One region of the Alkalimarinus alittae genome, then DNA from elsewhere that is predicted to be linked to it. Evidence: predicted binding sites of a transcription regulator. Region 1 holds the regulator's gene; the other holds the start of a gene.
What was found. The regulator sigma-54, encoded in region 1, starts transcription at its own class of promoters, with help from an activator protein. The targets are predictions, from matches to a motif close to GTTGGCACGNNNNTNGNNT.
Positions count from the first base shown of each region.

Region 2: the regulator sigma-54 is predicted to act here: its motif matches at 2,650-2,668, upstream of glnA (glutamate--ammonia ligase).

Region 1 is NZ_CP100390.1:3,128,810-3,134,424, reverse strand. It holds gene NKI27_RS14240 (HPr family phosphocarrier protein) at 45-314, opposite strand; gene rapZ (RNase adapter RapZ) at 334-1,212, opposite strand; gene ptsN (PTS IIA-like nitrogen regulatory protein PtsN) at 1,315-1,779, opposite strand; gene hpf (ribosome hibernation promoting factor) at 1,813-2,121, opposite strand; gene NKI27_RS14220 (RNA polymerase factor sigma-54) at 2,382-3,908, opposite strand; gene lptB (LPS export ABC transporter ATP-binding protein) at 4,096-4,821, opposite strand; gene lptA (lipopolysaccharide transport periplasmic protein LptA) at 4,818-5,387, opposite strand; gene lptC (LPS export ABC transporter periplasmic protein LptC) at 5,374-5,615, opposite strand, start outside.
Region 2 is NZ_CP100390.1:3,827,174-3,832,788, reverse strand. It holds gene glnL (nitrogen regulation protein NR(II)) at 1-37, opposite strand, end outside; gene NKI27_RS17235 (DUF4124 domain-containing protein) at 294-842, opposite strand; gene glnA (glutamate--ammonia ligase) at 1,097-2,503, opposite strand; gene typA (translational GTPase TypA) at 2,931-4,736, shown strand; gene pip (prolyl aminopeptidase) at 5,012-5,615, shown strand, end outside.

The DNA of each region.
Region 1 (5,615 bases):
TTAGGTTGGTGTTGAGGGCGGGGTTATGTGTTGAAAAGAAGGGGTTATTCCCCTTCTCCAAAACGGTCAGCAATCAGTACTTTTAGTGCATCAAGTGCTTCGTTTTCATCTGACCCTTCAATAATAAGTTCAATATCTGTGCCGCAACTGGCTGCAAGCATCATGACTGACATTATACTTTTACCGTCCACTTCTTTTTCGTTTCGAGCAACTTTTATACTGCTTTCAAAGCGTGTTGCAGTACTAACAAGTTTGGCTGCAGCTCTTGCGTGCAAACCAAGTTTGTTGATAATTGGGACGGTTTCTTTAATCATAATCGTTTCTAAGCGTTTGTTAATGACGGTCTTCAGGGGGGGAGGGTAATTCTTTGTGACGCACCTGAACATTGGATTGCAGCTCTTTAAATGTTTCTCCTAGCTTTTCACAAATATAAACAGAACGGTGTTGTCCGCCTGTACAACCGATAGCGATTGTTAAATAACTTCTATTAGAGTTTGCGAATTGAGGAAGCCATTTTTTTAAGAAAGAGGTTATATCGCCTAGCATTTCGCCAGCTTCTGGGTGTTGCTCGAGAAAGGTATGTATCGGCTTATCTCTGCCTGTAAACGCCCTGAGGGACTGATCCCAGTATGGGTTAGGCAAACACCTCACATCAAATACAAAGTCTGCATCAATGGGCACACCATGTTTGAAGCCAAAAGACTGAAACTGCAGCGCAATGTCTTGTCCGGTTCTTCCAACCACTCTTTCTTTGATAAGGTCTCGGAGTTGATACATAGTCATATCACTTGTATCAACAATTAGGTCTGCAGCAGATGATATGGGGGTCAGTAGCTCTTTTTCTGCTTCAATGGCTTCTTTAAGAGATACGGTGTCATTGCTGAGAGGGTGCTTACGTCGTGTCGCATCAAACCGTTTTAAAAGCGTTTGGTTAATTGCGTCAAGATAAATAATATCCATGTCAAAATGACGGTTTTTGAACTGTTTTGCGGTCTCAGTAAACTGGTCGATACCCGTGGCAAGGTTGCGAGCATCGATGCTAACAGCAATCCGCTCTAAACGTGACTCTTCGCTCACAAGCGCTTCATCTGCTAGAGGTAATAAAAGACCGATCGGCAGGTTATCGATGCAGTAATAGCCGAGATCTTCTAAAACATGAAGTGCTGTGCTTTTCCCTGACCCTGATCGTCCGCTAACAATAACAAGTTTCATTATGCTACCTAAATGAGTGTGGGAGGGCGCTTCGCTGATATCAATTGAGAATACGACTCATCGAAGGCGGCCATTAAACGCTATTGTGATTGAATAATTTCGTTATGAGTGAATAATTGCATTATAGAGTGATTCGTTATCTTTACAGCTCCTTAATTCACGACATAGGGCTGCGTTGTTAAACTTTTCAGCAAGTTGGCTAAGTAGTTCTAAGTGCTCACTGGTTGCTTCTTGTGGCACAATTAATACAAATAGTAGGTCTACAGGCTCATTGTCAATGGCGTCAAAGGGCACTTTTTCATTCAGTGTCAGTAAAGCCCCTATTACTTTGTGACAATTTTCTAGTCGACAGTGGGGAATGGCAATTCCTTGACCAATGCCTGTGCTGCCTAATCGCTCTCTACCGATGAGGCTATTAAATATTGTGTTTTCATTAATGTCTGGATGTTGTTGCGCAATTCTGTGTGCAATTTCTTCCAGAACCTTTTTTTTGCTGCTCCCGGGAAGGCCGCAAATAGCCAACTCGGGAGACAGGATAGATTGAATTGAAACTGGCGTATCAGTCATTATTAATGTTTATTCTTTTCTATTGGCAAGGGACTAACGAGCTGACGCACCATGTAGTCTGTCAACGTTTTTCTCTTTGTGTTTAAGAATCTGACGGTCTAACTTGTCGACTAACTGGTCAATGGCTGCGTACATGTCTTCTTGTTCCGCTGTTGCATGAATGTCTGCACCGCTAAGGTGAAGCGTTGCTTCAGCAATTTGACGAAGTTTTTGAACAGATAAGGTAACTTGGACGTTGCTAATATGGTCGAAGTGTCGCTCGAGCTTTTCGAGTTTGGCGCTGACGTATTCTTTTAAAGAGTCAGTTAGATCAACGTGGTGTCCTGTAATATTCAATTGCATGTTTCGCTCCTGATGTCGTTATTTATATTCCTTGTAACGTTATATCAAAACACTCGATAATCGTTAACAAGAAACAGAACTTCATTACTTTCGTTTCACACTTTACTTTTTCGTAACACTTTTCTTTCTTTATACTGCTTTAATTGAGTCGCCAAACGTTCAGTAGGAATTAACGTTATGTTTAATTGATCTTAGCATATCAATAGGGCAATTTATTGATCCGTAACCGTTTAATTTTAAATGTTTATCACTAATGACTGCTATATGAGTCGTTTACGTTCATTCGATGGCGGAATTGACATTGCCTCACGGTATTTTGCAATGGTTCGCCTAGCTACTTTTATGCCTTGTTCGTCAAGAATAGTCGCAATTTTGCTATCACTTAATGGCTTTTTCGCTGACTCGGCTGCGACTAGCTTTTTAATGATCGCTCTAATTGCGGTTGATGAGCATTCTCCACCCGAAGCGGTGCTTACATGACTAGAAAAGAAGTATTTAAGCTCAAATATGCCTCTAGGTGTATGCATGTATTTTTGTGTTGTTACTCTCGAAATAGTCGATTCATGCATTTCAACCGCTTCAGCAATGTCATGCAAAATCAACGGTTTCATCGCTTCTTCACCGTGATCTAAAAAGCCTTGCTGGTGTTCAACGATCTTACTCGAAACCTTCAGAAGAGTCTCATTACGACTTTGTAAGCTTTTGATAAACCACTTGGCTTCTTGCAACTGATCTTTTAAATAGGTGTTGTCAGCACTGCTATCTGCACGCTTAACGAGAGATGCATAACCTGAGTTGACGCGTATCTTTGGCGCTATCTCAGGGTTAAGCTCAACCTTCCACCGGTCATTGACTTTTTTAACGACCACATCAGGTATAACATATTCAGGGGTGTCGCCACTGATCTCTTCACCGGGACGAGGGTTGAGTGACTGAATAAGTTTTATGACCAGCTTTAAGTCGGATTCTTTAATACGGCTACGTCTTATGAGTTGAGCGTAGTCTCGATTACCTAGTAAGTTAAGGTAGTGGTTAATAACTAGCTTTGCCTGAGGAAGCCAAGGCGTTTCGCTGGGCAGTTGATTGAGTTGTATCAGCAAGCATTCTTGAAGATCTCTACTGGCAACCCCGGGCGGGTCAAAATGCTGTATGCGCTTGAGAACAGCTTGTATTTCATCCAGCTCTACTTCGTGCGCGTCTATTTCATCTTGATACGATTCGGTAAAGCCCGATAATATTTCTTCTAGCGTACTGGAGAGGTAGCCGTCAGTGTTAATAGAGTCAATGATTGACATGCCTATTAACTTGTCGACATCAGACATTGGCGTTAGGTTAAGTTGCCATAGCAGATGGTCTTGCAATGATTCGCCTACGCTGTTTCGAGACTCAAAGTCACTATCTTCTTCTGGCGCAGGACCCGAAGGCGCGTTGTTAGGGTATATATCGTCCCAAGCTGTATCGACGGGCAAGTCATTAGGTATGCTATCTGACCAGTCCTCCGAGTTCATAATATCTTCGGAACCTTGCTCAGCAGGCGTCTCTGTTGCAGTGGCGGTCAAATCTTCTGAAGTACTCTGTGTATTTGAATCTGATTCGGCGTTAGAGTCGGTGCTTTCTGAGCTGTTTCTATCGTCATCAGAAACTTCCAACATAGGGTTTGACTCAAGGGCTTCTTGAATCTCCTGTTGAAGGTCTAGAGTAGAAAGCTGCAGTAGGCGTATTGCCTGTTGCAGTTGAGGGGTCATCGTCAGCTGTTGGCCAAGCTTTAGCTGAAGTGATGCTTTCATGACCATGTATTATTTTCCGCCTTATACAAAAACATCAATGAACAAGGTCTCCCTATTATTACGTCACTCAAATAGACTGTATACGTTTTAGTGTAAACCACTTCTGAGTGCGTTGTTTTATTATTTACTATTAATAACATTCTAGTAAGGAGATCTAAAAATTAGTAGTGATTGCCGAGATAAAGGGTCACAATTTAAATTCATCCCCTAGGTATACATCTTTAACCTGCTGGTTTGATAAAACGTCTTCAGCTGTTCCTGAAGCAATAATATGTCCATCGCTCACGATATACGCTTTCTCACAAATATCAAGGGTTTCCCTGACGTTATGGTCGGTTATTAAGACGCCGATGCCTTTTTCTTTCAGGTGTGTGACAATTTGCTTAATATCGCTGACTGAAATTGGATCAACACCTGCAAATGGTTCATCGAGCAGTATAAAGTGAGGCTCCGTAGCGAGTGCTCGTGCGATTTCTACCCTACGTCGCTCACCCCCTGACAAACTCATGCCTAAGCTATCTTTGATGTGGGTAATATGAAACTCTTGCAGAAGTGTTTCCATTTTTTCTATGCGCTCTGCTTTTGACAGATCTTTTCGCGTCTCAAGTATCGCCATTAGGTTATCTTTTACACTTAGCTTTCTAAAGACGGATGCTTCTTGAGGTAGGTAGCCGATGCCTTTTCGGGCTCTGCCATGCATGGGAAGGTTGGTCAGGTCCTCTCCATCTATTGATATTTTACCTTTGTCTGCTTCAACTAAACCGACAATCATATAAAAGCAAGTCGTCTTGCCTGCTCCGTTTGGGCCTAATAGGCCTACAATTTCTCCGCTTTGAATGGAGAGTGAAACATCTTTAACGACTGATCTTTTTTTATAGCTCTTAGCCAGGTTGTCTGCGTTTAATGTCTTCATTCTGTCTTGTCGCCGGTATCGTTTTTAACAGGGTGAACTATTATCTCAACTCGCTGGGATTTCTCTTCTCCACCTTCTGCAGTAACGACACGGCTAACCGTATTGTATTCGATGACAGCCCCGCGAAAGGTGTTTTTGTCTTGCTCTAACTTAGCGTCATCTACAAGTGTTAATGTCTCGCTAGCGCGGGTGTAGGTAATTTTTTTACCGTATGCATGGGTTGGTTGAGGTTCGCCTTCTTGTTGGTGTGTGAACTTAGCGGGCGAGCCAAATGCTTCTAGTTTGATCAGCCCCTCTTTGTTGGTATAAACGATGACTTTATCAGAGGTTAAGAGGGTAGTTCCTTGGGTGACGACAACTTCACCGGTATAGATCGAGCGGCCTTTTAGCTCGTCTAGCTCGGCATGGTCGGACTGAATTTTGATGGGTTCATTACTTTCTGCTGTAAAAGCCAATACTGGTGTAGATAAAACTGCAAGTATGGAGGCCATTAGACAGGTTAGTAGAGGGTGACTTAATTTTTTTTGAGTGTTTTTTTGAGAATTATATCGATTATTTTGGGGCATAGTAGCCTCGTACGTTAGATGTGAGTTCGACCTTTTTTTCATCAATCCAAGCATTCATGCCCACGCCTTCCAGAATGCTAGTCTTGTCGCTAATAGTAACGGGTTGCTTGGTAGTAATAAAGCGTGACTTATTGAGAAGTGTCAGCGATTCGGTTTTAAGTGTCCATGGGGTCTCTAGTGTTTCATTTCTGATGATAACCACATTTTGGTTGAGTGTTAAATTCTCAT
Region 2 (5,615 bases), 700 kb from region 1:
TTTCAAGCAGGCTTTTGTGAAAATTGCTCGTTAGCATCGTATAGAATCCTGTATTTACATTGCTAAAGCAAAAACCAAACCATCTCTACAGTGAAATAGAGAAACCTTCGATGAGATAAGGTTTTCATGCTAAAAATACCATGTATAAGCTCCAAAAAGGAGCTGGATAGATGAATAGGCACGATAAACAGGGCGTTATTGATGGAAGATGCGGTATTTGAACGGTTATTTGGAGTGCGGAGTAGTATTGGAAAATAAACTACGCACCAATAAGGTGCGCAGTTTGTTGGGGGTTAGTTAGACTTAGGTGCTTTTCTTGGTACCTGTGGGCGGTGAAGCGTGAACGAGGTAATATCGCTGCTGATAATTGTCTCGCCGGTACTGTCAATGATGTTCACTTGTAGCTGGTGGGTTCCCCGGTCGACATTCGATAAACTAAAACTGCCACTTTGGTTGCTGTTGTAGGGCGTACCATCCATGACTAGTTGAATCGAGTGATTGGCTTGAAGTGCCGGCATTGTTTCTGATGAAATGGAAACTTGACCGTTGCCAGAGTTAAAGGCGCTATCATTAGCAGGTTGCGTGATCGTAATGCTTTGGTAAGCCGTACTGCTGCTAGTGCGTGTATCTATTGCAGAATTTTGTGTTGAAAATACATCGGCCCCTTTAGGTAAGGTAATACTTTGCGGGTTTTTAACTTTAATTTTCTCAGCACCCTCACGCGGTTGGTCGCTATATTCAATAACGCCCGCTTCATTAACTGACTTATACACTTCAGCGTGCAGGGTTGGATGAGCAGCAACCAAGGCAGTGATAAATATACTCGTTTTAATAAAATTCATTATTATTCAGCCGATAATGTTGGAATGGGTAATGTCTTATTTATCTTGGGATGCTAATTATCTTAGCAGTAGACCGTTTAAAAGGCGAAAAAAAGCCCCAACAAGGCGGGGCTTTTTTGAGTCGGTTACTTCTGGGTAACCGACTGATTTACGTCTTCAAAGCACGTAAATCATTCTCTTTTGATCGAGCAGTTCAGGCTTTATAACGCATGATTCATAAAGCCTATCGCGCTATAAGGCAACGGTCATCGTTCTTACAAAGAGTAGTACATGTCAAACTCAATAGGGTGAGTTGTCATGTTTAGGCGCTCAACTTCTTCACGCTTCAGGTCAAGGTAACCCTGGATCATGTCTTCAGAGAATACGCCACCTTTGGTTAAGAACTCATGATCTGCTTCTAAGCAATCGAGTGCTTCTTCAAGTGTCGCAGCAACGGTAGGAATCTCTGCGGCTTCTTCTGCAGGAAGATCATATAAATCTTTATCCATTGCATCGCCGGGGTGGATCTTGTTCTGGATGCCGTCAAGGCCAGCCATTAGCATGGCTGCGAATGCCAAGTACGGGTTACCTGTTGGATCAGGGAAACGAACTTCGATACGACGTGCTTTTGCACTATTAACAAAAGGAATGCGGATAGAGGCAGAACGGTTGCGCGCAGAGTAAGCCAGCATAACGGGTGCTTCGTATCCAGGTACTAAACGCTTATAAGAGTTGGTAGACGCGTTGGTGAATGCGTTGATTGTCTTGGCGTGCTTGATAATACCGCCAATGTAGAACAATGCTAAGTCAGATAGACCTGCATAGCTGTCGCCAGCCATTAAGTTAACGCCATCTTTAGAGATAGACTGGTGGACGTGCATGCCAGAACCATTATCGCCAACAACAGGCTTAGGCATAAATGTCGCGGTTTTACCGTATGCGTGTGCAACGTTGTGTACACAGTATTTAAGAATCTGAACTTCATCAGCTTTCTTAACCAATGTGTTAGGTCCAACACCGATTTCACATTGTCCAGCAGTACCTACTTCGTGGTGGTGTACTTCAATCACTAAGCCCATTGCGTCCATCGCAGAACACATAGCCGCACGAAGGTCGTGCAATGAATCTACTGGAGGAACAGGGAAGTAACCGCCTTTAACACCGGGACGGTGACCTGTGTTGCCACCTTCGATATCTTCATGAGAAACCCATGCGGCTTCTTCAGAGTTAATGGAGTACATCGCTCCATTCATGTCTGTTTTCCATTTAACATCGTCAAATACGAAAAACTCTGGCTCAGGGCCGAATAGTGCTGAATCGCCGATGCCAGTAGATTTTAAATATTCTTCTGCGCGACGACCAACAGAGCGAGGATCACGCTCGTAGCCTTGCATAGTGGTAGGCTCAACAATGTCGCAACGCAAGTTAAGCGTAGTATCTTCGGTAAACGGATCGATAACGGCTGTTTCGTCGTCTGGCATCAAAATCATGTCTGACTCGTTAATGCCTTTCCAGCCAGCAATAGATGAACCGTCAAACATTTTTCCGTCTTCAAAGAATTCTTCGCTAATTTCGCGAATAGGAAGCGATAAATGCTGTTCTTTTCCTCGAGTATCAGTGAAACGAAGGTCGACCCATTTTACGTCGTGTTCTTTAATGAGGTTCAGAGTGTTCTCTGACATTCTATGTACTCCATCTGATTGATGATTGTTTGCCGTCGCCCCATAAGATGCAGGCAGTGTCACTTACGACTACAAGTTTGAAGAAAGTATCGAGAGAATAGCACGACTATTCTCAAGTTTCCCCCAAAATTCTGTTGCTTAATTATAAGCAACTTACTTGCCAATGCGTTGTAGATGTAATTGTGCGCCTTACAGAGGATTAATCTGTATTTTGGCAGGAAGGGTAAATGATGGCTGCACTGAATTTGTGCTTTTCTGGTTGTTGGTGCACCGAAATGGTGCTAAATGCGGTTTATTGATAGTGTTTCTATGTTGACAGGAATATTATCCACTCTCTTATTGGAGCATCGACAGCTTTTTCTTTATCCTTTTTCTTCAATGCTGTATGATTTGCGTCCATTTTTTTATTGTCAGATTGGTAAAGCCTGTGATTCAGAACCTACGTAACATCGCAATCATCGCTCACGTTGACCATGGTAAAACAACGTTAGTTGATAAACTTTTGAGCCAGTCCGGCACCCTTGAGCGCAAAGACGAAGGTTCAGAGCGCATCATGGACTCTAATGATCAGGAAAGAGAACGCGGAATTACCATCCTGGCAAAAAACACAGCAATCAGCTGGAATGATTACCGTATAAACATTGTTGATACCCCTGGACACGCCGATTTTGGTGGTGAAGTAGAGCGTGTATTGTCGATGGTTGACTCTGTACTACTATTGGTTGACGCGGTTGATGGTCCAATGCCTCAAACACGCTTTGTTACAGCAAAAGCGTTTGAGAAAGGTTTACGCCCAATTGTTGTTATTAACAAAATAGATCGCCCAGGTGCACGTCCTGATTGGGTTATGGATCAAGTTTTTGAATTGTTTGATAATCTCGGCGCAACTGACGAGCAGTTAGATTTCCCAATTATTTATGCGTCTGCTTTAAACGGTATTGCGGGTCTTGACCCTGAAGAGATGGCTGAAGATATGACGCCTCTTTACCAAATGATCACCGAGCAAGTGCCGGCCCCTGATGTTGATCCTGAGGGGACCTTTCAGATGCAGGTTTCTGCTTTGGCGTATGATAGCTATGTGGGTGTTATCGGAGTTGGCCGTATCACTAGGGGTACGCTTGCGCCAAACCAGCAGGTAATTGTTAAAAGTGCAAATGGTGACGAGCGTAAAGGTAAGGTTCTTAACGTTAAAGGTTACTTGGGTCTTGAGCAGGTGGAGACTCAGTTAGCGGGTGCAGGCGATATCGTTTGTATCAACGGTATTGATGGCCTAAGTATTTCAGACACGCTTTGTGATCCTGAGTGCGTTGAAGCATTGCCAGCCCTAAGTGTTGATGAGCCTACAGTAAGCATGACGTTTATTGTTAACGATTCACCGTTTGCGGGTAAAGAAGGTAAGTTTGTTACGACTCGTAATATTAAAGACCGTCTAGACCAAGAGCTTATTCATAACGTTGCATTGCGTGTGGCGCAGGGTGACACGCCTGATAAGTTTATCGTATCAGGTCGTGGCGAATTACACCTTTCTGTATTGATCGAAACCATGCGTCGTGAAGGCTTTGAGATGGGTGTTTCACGTCCAGAGGTTGTGCAAAAGCAGGTGGGCGATGAGATTCATGAGCCGTTTGAGCAGGTTGTAATTGATGTAGAAGAAGAGCATCAAGGCTCAATCATGGAAGAGTTAGGTTTGCGTAAAGGCGAGCTAACCAATATGGAACCGGATGGTAAAGGTCGTGTTCGCTTGGAGTTTATTATTCCTTCAAGAGGTTTAATTGGCTTCCGTGGTACATTCTTGACCCTTACTTCGGGCTCAGGGATTATGACCAGTATTTTTGATCACTACGGTCCTGTTAAGCAGGGTGAGTCGTTTAGTCGCCAGAACGGTGTTCTAATCAGCATGGTTAAAGGTAAAACAGCCGCTTACGCATTGTTCAATATTCAGGCGCGAGGACGTTTGTTCCTGGGTCATGCGATTGATGTGTACGAAGGTCAAATTATCGGTATTCATTCACGATCTAACGACCTTGTGGTTAACCCGATCAAAGGTAAGCAGTTAACAAACGTAAGAGCTTCAGGTACCGATGAGGCACTAACACTAGTACCACCTATCAAGCACACGCTTGAGCAGGCGCTAGAATTTATCGAAGATGATGAATTGGTAGAAGTAACACCGCTTAGTATTCGTCTACGTAAGAAATTGCTGACAGAGAACGAGCGAAAGCGCGCAAAGTAATCTATTTTGACTGCACTTAGAGTAGGGTTGTTTAGCCTGCTCTTAGGGTTACTCAAATAGAAAGCACCAAAGGCGACCCCTAATCAGGGTCGCCTTTTTTGTTTTTGAGATCTTAAACGGCTTACTTAAAAGAGGTACTGCTTGGAAGTGTGGCGTTGGAAGAACGTTAATCTCTGAATTACACTTGATTTACGTCGGTATAGGGTTATGTTTGTACATGCGTGTTTAAAAAAGTGCTTGGCAATAATTAACTTAATAAAAGTGGCCGTACTCTTATGTTGACGTTATTTCCTGATCTAACCCCTAATGAAACCTACCGTTTTTTAGTTTCAGATGTGCATGATATCTATGTTGAAGAGGCTGGAAACCGGCAAGGTATTCCTATCGTCATCATGCATGGTGGTCCGGGCTTGGGTTGCGGGCGTTACTTAAGGCGTTTTTTTGACTCTGAGCGCTTCAGAATTATTATGATTGATCAGCGCGGCGCAGGTCGTTCTCGCCCTCTTGGGGAGGTATCAGAGAACAATACTGATTTGCTTGTTTCTGATGTAGAGCTGGTGCGTCAGAAGCTAGGTGTGGATAAGTGGCTAGTATTTGGCTACGGTTGGGGGGCGACCCTCGCGTTGCTGTATGCAATTCGTCACCCTAAGGTAGTTGTAGGGATGCTACTGCAAGGTGTGATGCTAGGCGGTAAAAAAGACGTTGATTGGTTGTTTAAGGATGGTTGCAACCGGGTGTTTCCTGATGGGTGGGAGCAATTTACGACTCTACTCAACACCGAAGAATGCAAAGATGTGTTTGGCGCTTACTCAAAACGCTTAAATAACGATAACGAACTTATTCAGATGCAGGCAGCAAAGTCATGGGCTTATTGGATGG